DNA from 4 places in the Bacillus sp. Marseille-P3661 genome. Region 2 is predicted to be linked to each of the others. Evidence: a T-box and tRNA genes for the amino acid it is inferred to sense, from the RefSeq annotation. Region 2 holds a T-box; the other regions hold tRNA genes.
What was found. The T-box of region 2 lies ahead of leuS (leucine--tRNA ligase). A T-box ahead of a tRNA ligase gene usually reads a tRNA of that ligase, here a tRNA-Leu.
Positions count from the first base shown of each region.

Region 1: it encodes a tRNA-Leu, which carries the amino acid that the T-box ahead of leuS (leucine--tRNA ligase) is inferred to sense. The anticodon was not compared.
Region 3: it encodes a tRNA-Leu, which carries the amino acid that the T-box ahead of leuS (leucine--tRNA ligase) is inferred to sense. The anticodon was not compared.
Region 4: it encodes a tRNA-Leu, which carries the amino acid that the T-box ahead of leuS (leucine--tRNA ligase) is inferred to sense. The anticodon was not compared.

Region 1 covers NZ_LT965959.1:122,062-125,657, reverse strand. Annotated here, with positions in the region: rRNA gene C1724_RS24605 (16S ribosomal RNA) at 1-1,256, opposite strand, end outside; tRNA gene C1724_RS24600 (tRNA-Ile) at 1,358-1,434, opposite strand; tRNA gene C1724_RS24595 (tRNA-Gly) at 1,453-1,526, opposite strand; tRNA gene C1724_RS24590 (tRNA-Pro) at 1,545-1,621, opposite strand; tRNA gene C1724_RS24585 (tRNA-Arg) at 1,638-1,714, opposite strand; tRNA gene C1724_RS24580 (tRNA-Leu) at 1,774-1,859, opposite strand; tRNA gene C1724_RS24575 (tRNA-Leu) at 1,938-2,021, opposite strand; tRNA gene C1724_RS24570 (tRNA-Lys) at 2,026-2,101, opposite strand; tRNA gene C1724_RS24565 (tRNA-Gln) at 2,132-2,206, opposite strand; tRNA gene C1724_RS24560 (tRNA-Asp) at 2,216-2,291, opposite strand; tRNA gene C1724_RS24555 (tRNA-Val) at 2,300-2,375, opposite strand; tRNA gene C1724_RS24550 (tRNA-Glu) at 2,396-2,467, opposite strand; tRNA gene C1724_RS24545 (tRNA-Ser) at 2,483-2,573, opposite strand; tRNA gene C1724_RS24540 (tRNA-Asn) at 2,578-2,652, opposite strand; gene C1724_RS24535 (SprT family protein) at 2,794-3,252, opposite strand; gene cmpA (cortex morphogenetic protein CmpA) at 3,443-3,556, shown strand; gene C1724_RS24525 (Tex family protein) at 3,579-3,596, opposite strand, start outside.
Region 2 covers NZ_LT965953.1:630,625-634,220, reverse strand. Annotated here, with positions in the region: gene leuS (leucine--tRNA ligase) at 1-1,349, opposite strand, end outside; T-box leader at 1,504-1,749, opposite strand; gene C1724_RS02850 (amino acid ABC transporter ATP-binding protein) at 1,921-2,649, opposite strand; gene C1724_RS02845 (DUF2524 family protein) at 2,953-3,228, opposite strand; gene C1724_RS02840 (TIGR01212 family radical SAM protein) at 3,596-3,596, shown strand, end outside.
Region 3 covers NZ_LT965954.1:657,505-661,100, forward strand. Annotated here, with positions in the region: gene addB (helicase-exonuclease AddAB subunit AddB) at 1-17, opposite strand, end outside; tRNA gene C1724_RS14225 (tRNA-Glu) at 315-386, opposite strand; tRNA gene C1724_RS14230 (tRNA-Ser) at 405-495, opposite strand; tRNA gene C1724_RS14235 (tRNA-Asn) at 499-573, opposite strand; tRNA gene C1724_RS14240 (tRNA-Ile) at 580-653, opposite strand; tRNA gene C1724_RS14245 (tRNA-Gly) at 664-737, opposite strand; tRNA gene C1724_RS14250 (tRNA-Gln) at 750-824, opposite strand; tRNA gene C1724_RS14255 (tRNA-Phe) at 838-913, opposite strand; tRNA gene C1724_RS14260 (tRNA-Ser) at 923-1,015, opposite strand; tRNA gene C1724_RS14265 (tRNA-Ile) at 1,037-1,110, opposite strand; tRNA gene C1724_RS14270 (tRNA-Met) at 1,171-1,244, opposite strand; tRNA gene C1724_RS14275 (tRNA-Ala) at 1,266-1,338, opposite strand; tRNA gene C1724_RS14280 (tRNA-Pro) at 1,352-1,428, opposite strand; tRNA gene C1724_RS14285 (tRNA-Arg) at 1,432-1,508, opposite strand; tRNA gene C1724_RS14290 (tRNA-Leu) at 1,524-1,612, opposite strand; tRNA gene C1724_RS14295 (tRNA-Gly) at 1,621-1,695, opposite strand; tRNA gene C1724_RS14300 (tRNA-Leu) at 1,773-1,853, opposite strand; tRNA gene C1724_RS14305 (tRNA-Lys) at 1,860-1,935, opposite strand; tRNA gene C1724_RS14310 (tRNA-Thr) at 2,117-2,192, opposite strand; tRNA gene C1724_RS14315 (tRNA-Asp) at 2,200-2,275, opposite strand; tRNA gene C1724_RS14320 (tRNA-Met) at 2,300-2,376, opposite strand; tRNA gene C1724_RS14325 (tRNA-Val) at 2,544-2,619, opposite strand; rRNA gene rrf (5S ribosomal RNA) at 2,629-2,745, opposite strand; rRNA gene C1724_RS14335 (23S ribosomal RNA) at 2,961-3,596, opposite strand, start outside.
Region 4 covers NZ_LT965954.1:896,600-900,195, reverse strand. Annotated here, with positions in the region: tRNA gene C1724_RS15540 (tRNA-Asn) at 1-73, shown strand, start outside; tRNA gene C1724_RS15535 (tRNA-Ser) at 75-166, shown strand; tRNA gene C1724_RS15530 (tRNA-Glu) at 188-259, shown strand; tRNA gene C1724_RS15525 (tRNA-Val) at 269-344, shown strand; tRNA gene C1724_RS15520 (tRNA-Met) at 514-590, shown strand; tRNA gene C1724_RS15515 (tRNA-Asp) at 606-681, shown strand; tRNA gene C1724_RS15510 (tRNA-Phe) at 692-767, shown strand; tRNA gene C1724_RS15505 (tRNA-Thr) at 775-850, shown strand; tRNA gene C1724_RS15500 (tRNA-Tyr) at 864-948, shown strand; tRNA gene C1724_RS15495 (tRNA-Trp) at 953-1,026, shown strand; tRNA gene C1724_RS15490 (tRNA-His) at 1,038-1,113, shown strand; tRNA gene C1724_RS15485 (tRNA-Gln) at 1,118-1,192, shown strand; tRNA gene C1724_RS15480 (tRNA-Gly) at 1,221-1,295, shown strand; tRNA gene C1724_RS15475 (tRNA-Cys) at 1,301-1,371, shown strand; tRNA gene C1724_RS15470 (tRNA-Leu) at 1,393-1,481, shown strand; tRNA gene C1724_RS15465 (tRNA-Leu) at 1,514-1,594, shown strand; gene mgtE (magnesium transporter) at 2,822-3,596, opposite strand, start outside.

The DNA of each region.
Region 1 (3,596 bases), on a different contig from region 2:
GTACCATCCATTGTAGCACGTGTGTAGCCCAGGTCATAAGGGGCATGATGATTTGACGTCATCCCCACCTTCCTCCGGTTTGTCACCGGCAGTCTCCTTAGAGTGCCCAACTGAATGCTGGCAACTAAGGACAAGGGTTGCGCTCGTTGCGGGACTTAACCCAACATCTCACGACACGAGCTGACGACAACCATGCACCACCTGTCACTCTGTCCCCCGAAGGGGAACCTTCTATCTCTAGAAGTAGCAGAGGATGTCAAGACCTGGTAAGGTTCTTCGCGTTGCTTCGAATTAAACCACATGCTCCACCGCTTGTGCGGGCCCCCGTCAATTCCTTTGAGTTTCAGTCTTGCGACCGTACTCCCCAGGCGGAGTGCTTAATGCGTTAGCTGCAGCACTGAAGGGCGGAAACCCTCCAACACTTAGCACTCATCGTTTACGGCGTGGACTACCAGGGTATCTAATCCTGTTCGCTCCCCACGCTTTCGCGCCTCAGCGTCAGTTACAGACCAGAGAGTCGCCTTCGCCACTGGTGTTCCTCCACATCTCTACGCATTTCACCGCTACACGTGGAATTCCACTCTCCTCTTCTGCACTCAAGTTTCCCAGTTTCCAATGACCCTCCCCGGTTGAGCCGGGGGCTTTCACATCAGACTTAAGAAACCGCCTGCGCGCGCTTTACGCCCAATAATTCCGGACAACGCTTGCCACCTACGTATTACCGCGGCTGCTGGCACGTAGTTAGCCGTGGCTTTCTGGTTAGGTACCGTCAAGGTACCAGCAGTTAACTGGTACGTGTTCTTCCCTAACAACAGAGCTTTACGACCCGAAGGCCTTCATCGCTCACGCGGCGTTGCTCCGTCAGACTTTCGTCCATTGCGGAAGATTCCCTACTGCTGCCTCCCGTAGGAGTCTGGGCCGTGTCTCAGTCCCAGTGTGGCCGATCACCCTCTCAGGTCGGCTACGCATCGTCGCCTTGGTGAGCCGTTACCTCACCAACTAGCTAATGCGCCGCGGGCCCATCTGTAAGTGATAGCCGAAACCATCTTTTATTCTCAAACCATGTGGTTCAAGAGATTATCCGGTATTAGCTCCGGTTTCCCGAAGTTATCCCAGTCTTACAGGCAGGTTGCCCACGTGTTACTCACCCGTCCGCCGCTGAATCAGAGGAGCAAGCTCCTCGTCATCCGCTCGACTTGCATGTATTAGGCACGCCGCCAGCGTTCGTCCTGAGCCAGGATCAAACTCTCCGAAAAGGGTTTGATTGCTCAAACTAATATACTGACTTGGTTGTTGAACTTAGTTCAACTTGTTTTGCACGCTTGACATTTTGTTTAGTTTTCAAAGGACATTTTTATGGTGGGCCTGAATGGACTTGAACCATCGACCTCACGCTTATCAGGCGTGCGCTCTAACCAGCTGAGCTACAGGCCCGAATACACATCTTATAAATGGAGCGGGTGATGGGAATCGAACCCACGACATCAGCTTGGAAGGCTGAGGTTTTACCACTAAACTACACCCGCAATCTATTAAGTTCCGACTGGTCGGGAAGACAGGATTCGAACCTGCGACCCCTTGGTCCCAAACCAAGTGCTCTACCAAGCTGAGCTACTTCCCGTTTTCAACAATATAAATGGCGCGCCCGACAGGAGTCGAACCCATAACCTTCTGATCCGTAGTCAGACGCTCTATCCAATTGAGCTACGGGCGCATCTATTAAAGCAACTTTTATATAATAACACACATCTTAATGTATATCAAGTCTTTTTTTGGTGCGGCCGAGAGGACTTGAACCTCCACGGGGTTGCCCCCACTAGGCCCTCAACCTAGCGCGTCTGCCATTCCGCCACGACCGCATTCGTAGGTTTAGAAAACAAAAGACACTGCAATAACAGCGACTTTATTAGTTTAACTCATATTTAATTAAAAGTCAATGGTGCGGGTGGAGGGACTTGAACCCCCACGCCATAGGCGCTAGATCCTAAGTCTAGTGCGTCTGCCAATTCCGCCACACCCGCATAATGGTGAGCCATGAAGGATTCGAACCTTCGACCCTCTGATTAAAAGTCAGATGCTCTACCGACTGAGCTAATGGCTCGTACTATTAATTTGATGCTTATTTATAAAATGGCTGGGCTAGCTGGATTCGAACCAGCGCATGACGGAGTCAAAGTCCGTTGCCTTACCGCTTGGCTATAGCCCAACAATACTATGGCGGTTCCGACGGGGATCGAACCCGCGATCTCCTGCGTGACAGGCAGGCATGTTAACCACTACACCACGGAACCAATTTTTATGGTGGAGGATGACGGGATCGAACCGCCGACCCCCTGCTTGTAAGGCAGGTGCTCTCCCAGCTGAGCTAATCCTCCAAGTATGATTAATTATCAAATGACCCGTACGGGATTCGAACCCGTGTTACCGCCGTGAAAGGGCGGTGTCTTAACCGCTTGACCAACGGGCCATAACAAATGATGAGTGGCGGAGAAGGAGGGATTTGAACCCTCGCGCCGGTTACCCGACCTACACCCTTAGCAGGGGCGCCTCTTCAGCCACTTGAGTACTTCTCCGCTTTGGCTCCACAGGCAGGATTCGAACCTGCGACCGATCGGTTAACAGCCGATAGCTCTACCACTGAGCTACTGTGGAATAATTGTGACGACGTTGACTATATTACAATATGTTGTTTTGATTGTCAAGAGACTTTTTAGAAATCTAAATGTTTTCACAGTGCTTGTCTCAGCGACTTTTATAATATAACATAAATTATTTTTTGTCGTCAACATCCTTTTATAATTGAATTTTTTTTAATTTACCTTTACATCTACCACATACATAGCGACTAACATCCACTCGCTTTTTTCTTTCGAATATATGGTGACATGTAATACATTGATAAGAATGTTTTAGTTCTAATCTTCGTTTCTTTACCATTGTGAGTGGTTTACAAAACCTTGGAGCATCAACTTGCTTTAAAAGCAATCTAAAATCAGAATCTCTGTGTTGATATCCTTTCCCCTCAAGATGTAAATGATAGTGACATAGCTCATGTTTAATAATTCCTTTAATAGCTTCTAAACCTTGTTCTTCAAAATATTTTGGATTGATTTCAATATCATGTGTTTTTAAGAGATACCGGCCACCTGTTGTTCGTAATCTCTTATTAAAACGAGCTGAATGTTTAAAAGGTTTCCCAAAAAAACTAAGTGAAAGTTCTTCGCATAGTGATTGTAAGTGTATTTCATCCATATATTATTGCCCCAACTTCATATTAATTATTTTCCTATACTTAATTTTAACATAAATATTTATAACCAACTCAACTCTTATTACCATTAATACTACATTATTCTTTAAAATGGTTTGCACATTATACCTACTTCCTGCATACACTATGTAATACCTTAGAAGGCTTAAAAAGCTAAAGGAGGTAATCAACATGCCATATTGGTTAGTTAAACAGTTAAAGCAGGCCTACCATGATAAAAATAGATATCAAATTAAATTACTTAATCAATGCTGGTTTTTTTATAGAAAAAAGCACTGCTCATAAAAAACAGTGCTTTTTTAATTCGCTATTGTGGTGGTAGCAT
Region 2 (3,596 bases):
GGTAACATTAAAGGTAATTCAGATTCAGGAACCGTCGTTGTTGTACCATCTTCCCAATGAATAACAGGAATTGGTTCACCCCAATAGCGTTGACGGCTGAATAACCAATCGCGTAGTCTGTACGTTACTTTTTTTGTGCCCTTTCCTTGCTCTTCAAACCAAGCGATTGCTTTAGAAATGGCTTCATCCTTCTTCAAACCATTTAAAAACTCTGAATTCACATGTTGACCATCACCAGTATATGCCTCTTCTGAAACATCACCACCGGCAACGACCTCCTTTATTTCTAATCCAAATACTTTTGCAAATTCATAGTCACGCTCATCATGTGCAGGTACAGCCATAATCGCACCTGAACCATAACCCATTAATACATAATCAGCGATCCAAATCGGCATCTTTTCTCCATTTACAGGATTAATTGCGTATGCGCCTGTAAATACCCCTGTTTTTTCTTTAGCCAAATCTGTGCGCTCTAGATCACTTTTAGACTTAATTTTTTGAATATAGTTTTCAACATCCCCTGCATGTTCTGGAGTTGTAATTTTAGACACGAGCGGGTGTTCAGGAGCCAACACTGCATAAGTTGCACCGAAAATCGTATCAGGTCTTGTCGTAAAAACGTTGAAACTTTCATCTATTCCATCAATATCGAACGTAATTTCAGCGCCTTCAGAACGGCCAATCCAATTGCGTTGCATTTCTTTAATGCTTTCAGGCCAATCTAATTCTTCTAAGTCTTCAAGTAAACGATCCGCGTATGCTGTAATTTTAAGCATCCACTGTTTCATTGGGCGGCGTTCAACAGGATGTCCACCACGCTCACTTTTACCATCAATAACTTCCTCATTGGCTAGAACTGTTCCTAATGCTGGGCACCAGTTTACCGGTACTTCATCTATATAAGCTAAACCTTTTTTATATAGCTGCAAGAAAATCCACTGTGTCCATTTATAATAATGGGGATCTGTTGTATTGATTTCACGATCCCAATCATAAGAAAAACCCAACGCTTTAATTTGTCGACGGAATGTATTAATATTTTTTTCAGTAAACACAGCTGGATCATTTCCTGTATCTAACGCATATTGTTCTGCTGGTAATCCAAATGCATCCCATCCCATCGGATGAAGTACATTATAGCCTTGCATTCTTTTCATTCTTGACAGAATATCTGTTGCAGTATAGCCTTCTGGATGGCCTACATGCAAACCTGCCCCTGAAGGATAAGGGAACATATCTAAAGCATAAAACTTAGGCTTATCCTTCTCCTCTATTGTTTTAAATGTCTTATTTTCTTCCCATACTTTTTGCCACTTTTGTTCGACTACCTTATGATCAAAAGCCATTTGAAACCCTCCTTTTACCAATCACTTTGCTATTGTAAATGTGATATGCCATCACAACCACTTAGTATTTATACATATAATCACCATTTTAAGCAGGTCGACCAGCTTGTCATATTTAATAGTTCTAAAAAACCTCCCGCCCCTGTCTATTTCAACTAGGGACGAGAGGTTGATTGTAATTTTCCCGCGGTACCACCCATATTAGTGTCATTATGTAAAATAAATAATATGTACACTCACTCAGATAACTCCTTAACGCGGATCATACGGCAAATATTACTTATATGTTCACACTTGCAACTTAGAGGCGAGTTCATGTAGATAAGGTATTGACTTTCACCAACCGTCAATTCTCTTAGTAACCTATCGATACACTACTACTCCTCATCATAGCTTTATTATGTATATAAAATTCTCTATGGTATACATGGTATTTTAATTATTTGTCAATTTGTTGTCAAGTTTTGCAAAGAAATTTTAGAATTATATTTTAAATAAATTTAATTTTTCGATAAAATTTAATGGGATTCAAAAGTAATAGTCCAACTTTTGAGTCCCCACATTTAATGAACTATAATACTTTACTTAGAAATGCTTTAGTTCGTTCATGTTGCGGATTATTAAATAATTCATGCGGCTTATTTTCTTCTATAATATAACCAGCATCCATGAATATCACTCGATCCCCTACTTCTCGTGCAAATCCCATTTCATGTGTAACAACTACCATTGTCATTCCTTCTTTAGCCAGTTGTTTCATAACTTCAAGCACTTCCCCAACAACCTCTGGGTCAAGCGCAGAAGTCGGCTCATCAAATAGCATAACTTTTGGTTTCATAGCTAATGCACGCGCAATAGCAACGCGCTGTTTTTGCCCACCTGATAACGAATCCGGGTAAACATTTGCTTTATCTTTCAGTCCAACTTTATCTAAAAGATCTAATGCAGTTGCAGTTGCTTCTTCCTTAGACTGTCCTAAAACTTTCATTGGTGAAAGTATGATATTTTCTAGTACTGTTTTATGAGGAAATAAGTTAAAGTGTTGAAATACCATTCCAACTTCTTGGCGTACTTTATTAATATCAACCTTTGGATCCACTAAATCGTGGCCATTAACAATAACATGTCCATCTGTAATTTCTTCAATCTTATTAAGGCATCTTAAAAAGGTACTTTTACCTGAACCAGACGGACCTATCACACAAAGCACTTCACGCTCTTCAATTACAGCATTTATATCCTTAAGTACTTCTAATTTACCAAATGATTTTTTTAAATTTTTAACTTGAATGATACTCATGAAGTTTTATATCTCCTTTCAATAATGTGAAACCAATCAGTAGGGCTTTTACATAAAGGTATAACCTACGACACTCTTTTTCCTCCACTGATCGTTCAAATTACTGATAAAATTTTATTATCCGAAATCTTATATAAGGCCATTATAATTCAATTAAGAACCCAGAATAATTATAACAGTTATTTTAAAACCTTGAAGTAGATATAGGAAAGTTTCAATAAATTACTACCAATATATAAGAAAGATTATTAGCCAATTCAATTAGAAAAACCTTGCTATGACCTCATAGCAAGGTTTAAGATTTTACATCATTAAGTCTTGTTCATCCAAGATCATATCATTTTGTATGCGCCCAATTTGGAGCTGCATACGATAAAGCCTTTCTTTTTGTTGCTTGTTTGAGCTCATCATTAATTTTTCAATATCACTGTATACTTCGTTTAATTGTTGTTGTGCTTGATTATATTCAATAATATTGTAATGCTCTTGCTTTTTTGCTTCATCTAATTGTTTTAAAGCCTTTTCACAAACTTGTTCAGCCCGATGGATAAATTGATCAACCGAAACACGTGTTGCCATTTTAACACCTCTCTTAAAATCAAGTTGAACTATACATTTATATAGTGCACTTATACAACACGCATTATGAATGGAATTGGCTTGTATTTTTTTCATTTGGATTATCATGTACTTTCATGTTAAAATGTCAGTTATATTTAAGTGCAAAATACTTAGATATTTTGATTATTATCTGTGTTTAGCCTGTTGATTTTCGCTCCAGGATGCTCGCTTTCCGCGGGGCGGGCGGTGAGCCTCCTCAGCGCTTCGCACCTGCGGAGTCTCACCTGTCCCGCTGCTCCCGCAGGAGTCTCGCACCTTACGCTCCAATCAACTTAGTAGCTATATCAACAATAAGTTTTTAATAAGCCTAATTATAAAAGGAGGGA
Region 3 (3,596 bases), on a different contig from region 2:
ATAAATCGTAAAGACATCAAACTCCCCCTAACGACTAGCTATATAGTATTATCTCATGTCTCACATTCAGATGATAATAATTTTGTTCTGTAAGTAAAATCCATTACTAGAAATTAATTTATTAGTGAAATACTAACGTTGGAAAATTATGAAGACAAATGAATGAACCCTATTTTAACAAATAAGGTTTTTGAGGATCAATCAGGAAATTTTTCACTTATTCTTATAAAGGTTCGGTATGTCCTTCAAAATATAAAGTCTTTCTATAAAAAAAAGATCAAGAGGATAATTACCTCTTGATCTCTTTTTTTTGATGACCCGTACGGGATTCGAACCCGTGTTACCGCCGTGAAAGGGCGGTGTCTTAACCGCTTGACCAACGGGCCATATTTATTACCTTCTGCTGGCGGAGAAGGAGGGATTTGAACCCTCGCGCCAGTTACCCGACCTACACCCTTAGCAGGGGCGCCTCTTCAGCCACTTGAGTACTTCTCCGAATGGCTCCACAGGCAGGATTCGAACCTGCGACCGATCGGTTAACAGCCGATAGCTCTACCACTGAGCTACTGTGGAAGAAAATGGGCCTGAATGGACTTGAACCATCGACCTCACGCTTATCAGGCGTGCGCTCTAACCAGCTGAGCTACAGGCCCATATTGTAAATGGAGCGGGTGATGGGAATCGAACCCACGACAACAGCTTGGAAGGCTGTAGTTTTACCACTAAACTACACCCGCATATAAATTATATGGCTGGGCTAGCTGGATTCGAACCAGCGCATGACGGAGTCAAAGTCCGTTGCCTTACCGCTTGGCTATAGCCCAACAAAGTAATTAATGGTGGCTCGAGACAGAATCGAACTGCCGACACGAGGATTTTCAGTCCTCTGCTCTACCGACTGAGCTATCGAGCCGTAATAATATGGCGGAGGAAGAGGGATTCGAACCCCCGCGCGGTTTAACCCGCCTGTCGGTTTTCAAGACCGATCCCTTCAGCCGGACTTGGGTATTCCTCCGCAATGAATAATTTAATAAAGTGGACCCTGCAGGACTCGAACCTGCGACCGATCGGTTATGAGCCGATAGCTCTAACCAGCTGAGCTAAGGGTCCATGCAATTATAAGTTTACATACTTTTATATTATAATAAGCTATAAAAATATGTTTTGTAATAGCGGCGGAGGGGATCGAACCCCCGACCTTACGGGTATGAACCGTACGCTCTAGCCAGCTGAGCTACACCGCCATAATAATTTATTAAAATAAGTGGAGCCTAGCGGGATCGAACCGCTGACCTCCTGCGTGCAAGGCAGGCGCTCTCCCAGCTGAGCTAAGGCCCCAAAGTAATTTACATGGTCGGGAAGACAGGATTCGAACCTGCGACCCCTTGGTCCCAAACCAAGTGCTCTACCAAGCTGAGCTACTTCCCGAAATGGCGCGCCCGACAGGAGTCGAACCCATAACCTTCTGATCCGTAGTCAGACGCTCTATCCAATTGAGCTACGGGCGCGCAACATTATTTAAATGGTGCCGAGGGCCGGACTTGAACCGGCACGATAGTCACCTACCGCAGGATTTTAAGTCCTGTGTGTCTGCCAATTCCACCACCCCGGCAGGACTTTTGGAGCGGAAGACGGGATTCGAACCCGCGACCCCCACCTTGGCAAGGTGGTGTTCTACCACTGAACTACTTCCGCGCTTGTACATGATGTACTGACTTCGACGTTGGTCACAGGACGTGACCGATCTTAGTCGGAGTTCCTTTGTTTTAAAGTGCGGGTGGAGGGACTTGAACCCCCACGCCATAGGCGCTAGATCCTAAGTCTAGTGCGTCTGCCAATTCCGCCACACCCGCAAATAATGGTGAGCCATGAAGGACTCGAACCTTCGACCCTCTGATTAAAAGTCAGATGCTCTACCGACTGAGCTAATGGCTCGTATCAAAGTACGATTATTAATTTTGTATTATGCCAATGTTTCTACTGCATCTACGACACCTCAATCTCATATCGTTTATTCATTGATGTTGTTAGATTGAGGTTCTGAAGCTTATTCAAGGATGCTTACTCGATCGTGCTCTACCGACTGAGCTAATGGCTCGTACATTTTTTAAGAAAGTGGTGCCGGCGAGAGGAATCGAACCCCCAACCTACTGATTACAAGTCAGTTGCTCTGCCAATTGAGCTACACCGGCATATATATGGCGGTTCCGACGGGGATCGAACCCGCGATCTCCTGCGTGACAGGCAGGCATGTTAACCACTACACCACGGAACCACATAACAATTGATATTTATAAATTGGTTGCGGGGACAGGATTTGAACCTGCGACCTTCGGGTTATGAGCCCGACGAGCTACCAGACTGCTCCACCCCGCGATAATAATATTAGAATAATTTTGTAGCTGCTATTAAATTTGGATAGAATCTGACTGTCTCTTTCTCTTCTCGTTAATTCATAGATGTTTATGTGTCGGGACAACTCGGAGATTATTCACGGATGTTTTGCTCGTTGCTCCACCCCGCGATAATAGAATTTTAATAAATGGTGGAGGATGACGGGATCGAACCGCCGACCCCCTGCTTGTAAGGCAGGTGCTCTCCCAGCTGAGCTAATCCTCCATATTTAATGCTTGGCAACGTCCTACTCTCACAGGGGGACAGCCCCCAACTACCATTGGCGCTGAAGAGCTTAACTTCCGTGTTCGGAATGGGAACGGGTGTGACCTCTTCGCTATCGTCACCAAACAATTTATCTAACCTGAGGTTGTTCCCTCAAAACTAGATAACAAGCATTCATATTCAACTGTAATTGTCCAGCTCCAGTGCCCAGCGACTAGTGAACTTCGCCCACCTCCCTACGATAAGTCAACATCGAATCGCTACCGCTCTTCGTGTTTCCTTTATCTCAGTCGATGTGCTTCAGTCCTTACGTCGCTTGACGGGCACTTCCGCTTTTCGTTTTGGTTAAGTCCTCGATCGATTAGTATTCGTCAGCTCCACATGTCGCCATGCTTCCACCTCGAACCTATCTACCTCATCATCTCTGAGGGATCTTACTTACTTAAAGTAATGGGAAATCTCATCTTGAGGGGGGCTTCATGCTTAGATGCTTTCAGCACTTATCCCGTCCACACATAGCTACCCAGCGATGCTCTTGGCAGAACAACTGGTACACCAGCGGTGTGTCCATCCCGGTCCTCTCGTACTAAGGACAGCTCCTCTCAAATTTCCGACGCCCACGACGGATAGGGACCGAACTGTCTCACGACGTTCTGAACCCAGCTCGCGTACCGCTTTAATGGGCGAACAGCCCAACCCTTGGGACCGACTACAGCCCCAGGATGCGATGAGCCGACATCGAGGTGCCAAACCTCCCCGTCGATGTGGACTCTTGGGGGAGATAAGCCTGTTATCCCCGGGGTAGCTTTTATCCGTTGAGCGATGGCCCTTCCATGCGGAACCACCGGATCACTAAGCCCGACTTTCGTCCCTGCTCGACTTGTAGGTCTCGCAGTCAAGCTCCCTTGTGCCTTTACACTCTACGAATGATTTCCAACCATTCTGAGGGAACCTTTGGGCGCCTCCGTTACTCTTTA
Region 4 (3,596 bases), on a different contig from region 2:
CACAGTAGCTCAGTGGTAGAGCTATCGGCTGTTAACCGATCGGTCGCAGGTTCGAATCCTGCCTGTGGAGCCATGGAGAGCTGTCCGAGTGGCCGAAGGAGCACGATTGGAAATCGTGTAGGCGGTTAACGCTGTCTCGAGGGTTCGAATCCCTCGCTCTCCGCCACCGTTTAGATAAAATATATTTGGCCCGTTGGTCAAGCGGTTAAGACACCGCCCTTTCACGGCGGTAACACGGGTTCGAATCCCGTACGGGTCATTACACTTTGGAGGATTAGCTCAGCTGGGAGAGCACCTGCCTTACAAGCAGGGGGTCGGCGGTTCGATCCCGTCATCCTCCACCATTTATTATGATATATTCATCATCGCGGGGTGGAGCAACAAGCGAAACATCCGTGAATAATCTGCGAGTTGTCCCGACGCATAAACATCTTTGATTTAACGAGTAGAGGAAGGGACAGTCAGATTCTATACACTTTTAAAGCAGGTACAAAATTATTCTAATTCTATCATCGCGGGGTGGAGCAGTCTGGTAGCTCGTCGGGCTCATAACCCGAAGGTCGCAGGTTCAAATCCTGTCCCCGCAACCAAATAATAAGATTAGTGGTTCCGTGGTGTAGTGGTTAACATGCCTGCCTGTCACGCAGGAGATCGCGGGTTCGATCCCCGTCGGAACCGCCATACAATAATTGGCTCGATAGCTCAGTCGGTAGAGCAGAGGACTGAAAATCCTCGTGTCGGCAGTTCGATTCTGTCTCGAGCCACCATTTAAACGCCGGTGTAGCTCAATTGGCAGAGCAACTGACTTGTAATCAGTAGGTTGGGGGTTCGATTCCTCTCGCCGGCACCACTTAATTAAATACGGAGGGGTAGCGAAGTGGCTAAACGCGGCGGACTGTAAATCCGCTCCCTGTGGGTTCGGCAGTTCGAATCTGTCCCCCTCCACCATTATAGGGGCATAGTTTAAAGGTAGAACTGAGGTCTCCAAAACCTCCAGTGTGGGTTCGATTCCTACTGCCCCTGCCAAAATCAATATGGCGGCCGTGGCGAAGTGGTTAACGCACCGGATTGTGGCTCCGGCATTCGTGGGTTCGATTCCCATCGGTCGCCCCATTCTTGGGCTATAGCCAAGCGGTAAGGCAACGGACTTTGACTCCGTCATGCGCTGGTTCGAATCCAGCTAGCCCAGCCAGTTTTTTTGTGTTAAAATAAATCTAAATGCGGAAGTAGTTCAGTGGTAGAACACCACCTTGCCAAGGTGGGGGTCGCGGGTTCGAATCCCGTCTTCCGCTCCAATGATGGCGGCATAGCCAAGTGGTAAGGCAGAGGTCTGCAAAACCTTTATCCCCGGTTCAAATCCGGGTGTCGCCTTTTTATTTTATTATCTGCCTAGCCGGGGTGGTGGAATTGGCAGACACACAGGACTTAAAATCCTGCGGTAGGTGACTACCGTGCCGGTTCAAGTCCGGCCCTCGGCACCATTTTTTAGATTCATATTTATGTTGTTTAACATGCCGGTGTGGCGGAATTGGCAGACGCGCACGACTCAAAATCGTGTTCCTCTGGAGTGTCGGTTCGACCCCGACCACCGGTATTAAATCTAGTACACAACTATAGGCAATCTTTAGTTAGAGACCCAATCATCTTGATTGGGTTTCTTTTTTGATTTCTGCATGATATTCAAATATTAATGGTAATTTAAAATAATATAGCAAACAACATTGTACCCCATCTTTCCGATCAGGTATGGGTTACTGCACCAAATTTAATGTATACTTAGACTGATTTTTAACGGAATTATTGTCCGTTTCCAAATGTGTCAATTTAAATAAAGGCTTTCTTTCTCCTCGTTATTTTATTTAAAAGTAGAATCCTTTTTAAAATGCTGAAAGGTTTTGTTTTCTCGGGCTTATTCAGACCTCTACCAATAACTCCTTAAGTAATGATAGATACCACTCCATAAATTAAAGAGTTTCTAAACTTGCTCTATTATTTCAGTTTTTTCTGATACAACATTTAAAGAGAATACAAATTTTATGTTGGGTTATTTTAATAAAGAGATTTGAATGAATAAGAAAGTTTAGGTGATTGCAATTATGTTGTCTAAAAGGCATAGGTTATTTAATTTGCTAATAATAGTTGTTCCATGGATATCGTTGGTATTTTTGGGAAGGAATAATGTAAAACGATTTTCGATAGCAGGTTCAGTTATTGTAATAATTGAGATAATAAATCATAGGGTTGGTCATAAGCTGAACTGGTGGCGTTTTTATGATAAACGAAAATCTTTTATAACTAATGAACTACCTTTTAGCGTTGGTCCGTATATGCCACTTTCAATGTGGATATTAAAATATTCATACGGTAACTTTAAAAAGTTCTGGTTACTTAATTTGATTGCGGATGGATTATTTGCTTTTCCGATAATCAATTTTTTTAAAAAAATCAAAATAATACGTCTGAAGAAGTTAAGTAATGTTCAATTTTTTGTGTACCTACATTATAAGGCGTTTATATTATACGGAGTACAGACATGGGTTGAAAATAATTTAAAGAGGTTAGTGAAAAGTTAGCGATGCCATGAACAAAGAAACAAAGGTATATATAATAACATTTTAGTGAATGAATTTGTAAATGAATTTATGTGGGAACAGAAATTGAAAACAGTGAATCACCAAAGACCTAGACTAAGTTGGACAAGATTTAATAAGTGTAAACAAAAAGCACCTTAGATTTCGGTGCTTTTTGATATGCAGCAAGTTGAACGTTTACGGAATAGAACGAGTAATTCTTAAGGGCTTCTTACTTCTTTTAAATTTTATCACATCAATTTTGAAATAAAGGTTGTAGCCAATCCAAAGTATATAAGTAAGGATAAGATATCGTTAATAGTTGTAATCAGTGGCCCAGATGCAACTGCGGGATCCACATTAAATTTGTATAGAATAAGAGGAATTATCGTTCCAGCTAATGTACCAATAATTAATGTTAACAGTAATGAAGTTCCAACAACTAGCCCCAAAGTGAAATTGTCCCGCCAAACATAAGCTATAATTGCAATCAGGACACCACAAGTAACACCGATAATAACACCTACCCAAAGCTCGCGAAAAATTAACTTTATCACTTGTTTAAAGTTCAAATCTTCTGATGCTAGACCTCTAACAATAACCGCAAGTGATTGAGTACCTGTATTACCGGTCATCCCCGCAATCATTGGCATGAAAAAGGCTAAAGCGACGACTGTTTCTAATGTATCTTCAAAACCACTTATAATCCCACCGGATATAAGACCGATAAATAATAATAAAATAAGCCAAGGAAGTCGACGATAAGCAGCTACTAATGGTTTTGTGTTAAAATCTATTGCTTTACCGGATGCTGATAATTTCTCAATATCCTCGTTCGCTTCCTGAATAACGACGTCAATAATATCATCAACTGTAATGACTCCAACCAATGTATCATCCTCTTTAACTACAGGTAAAGAGATAAAGTCATAACGACTGATTAATTTAGCAGCTTCCTCTTGGTCAGTAAGTACATCGACTTTTACAATCCTGGTATACATAATCTCTTCTATTTTTTCTTGTAAA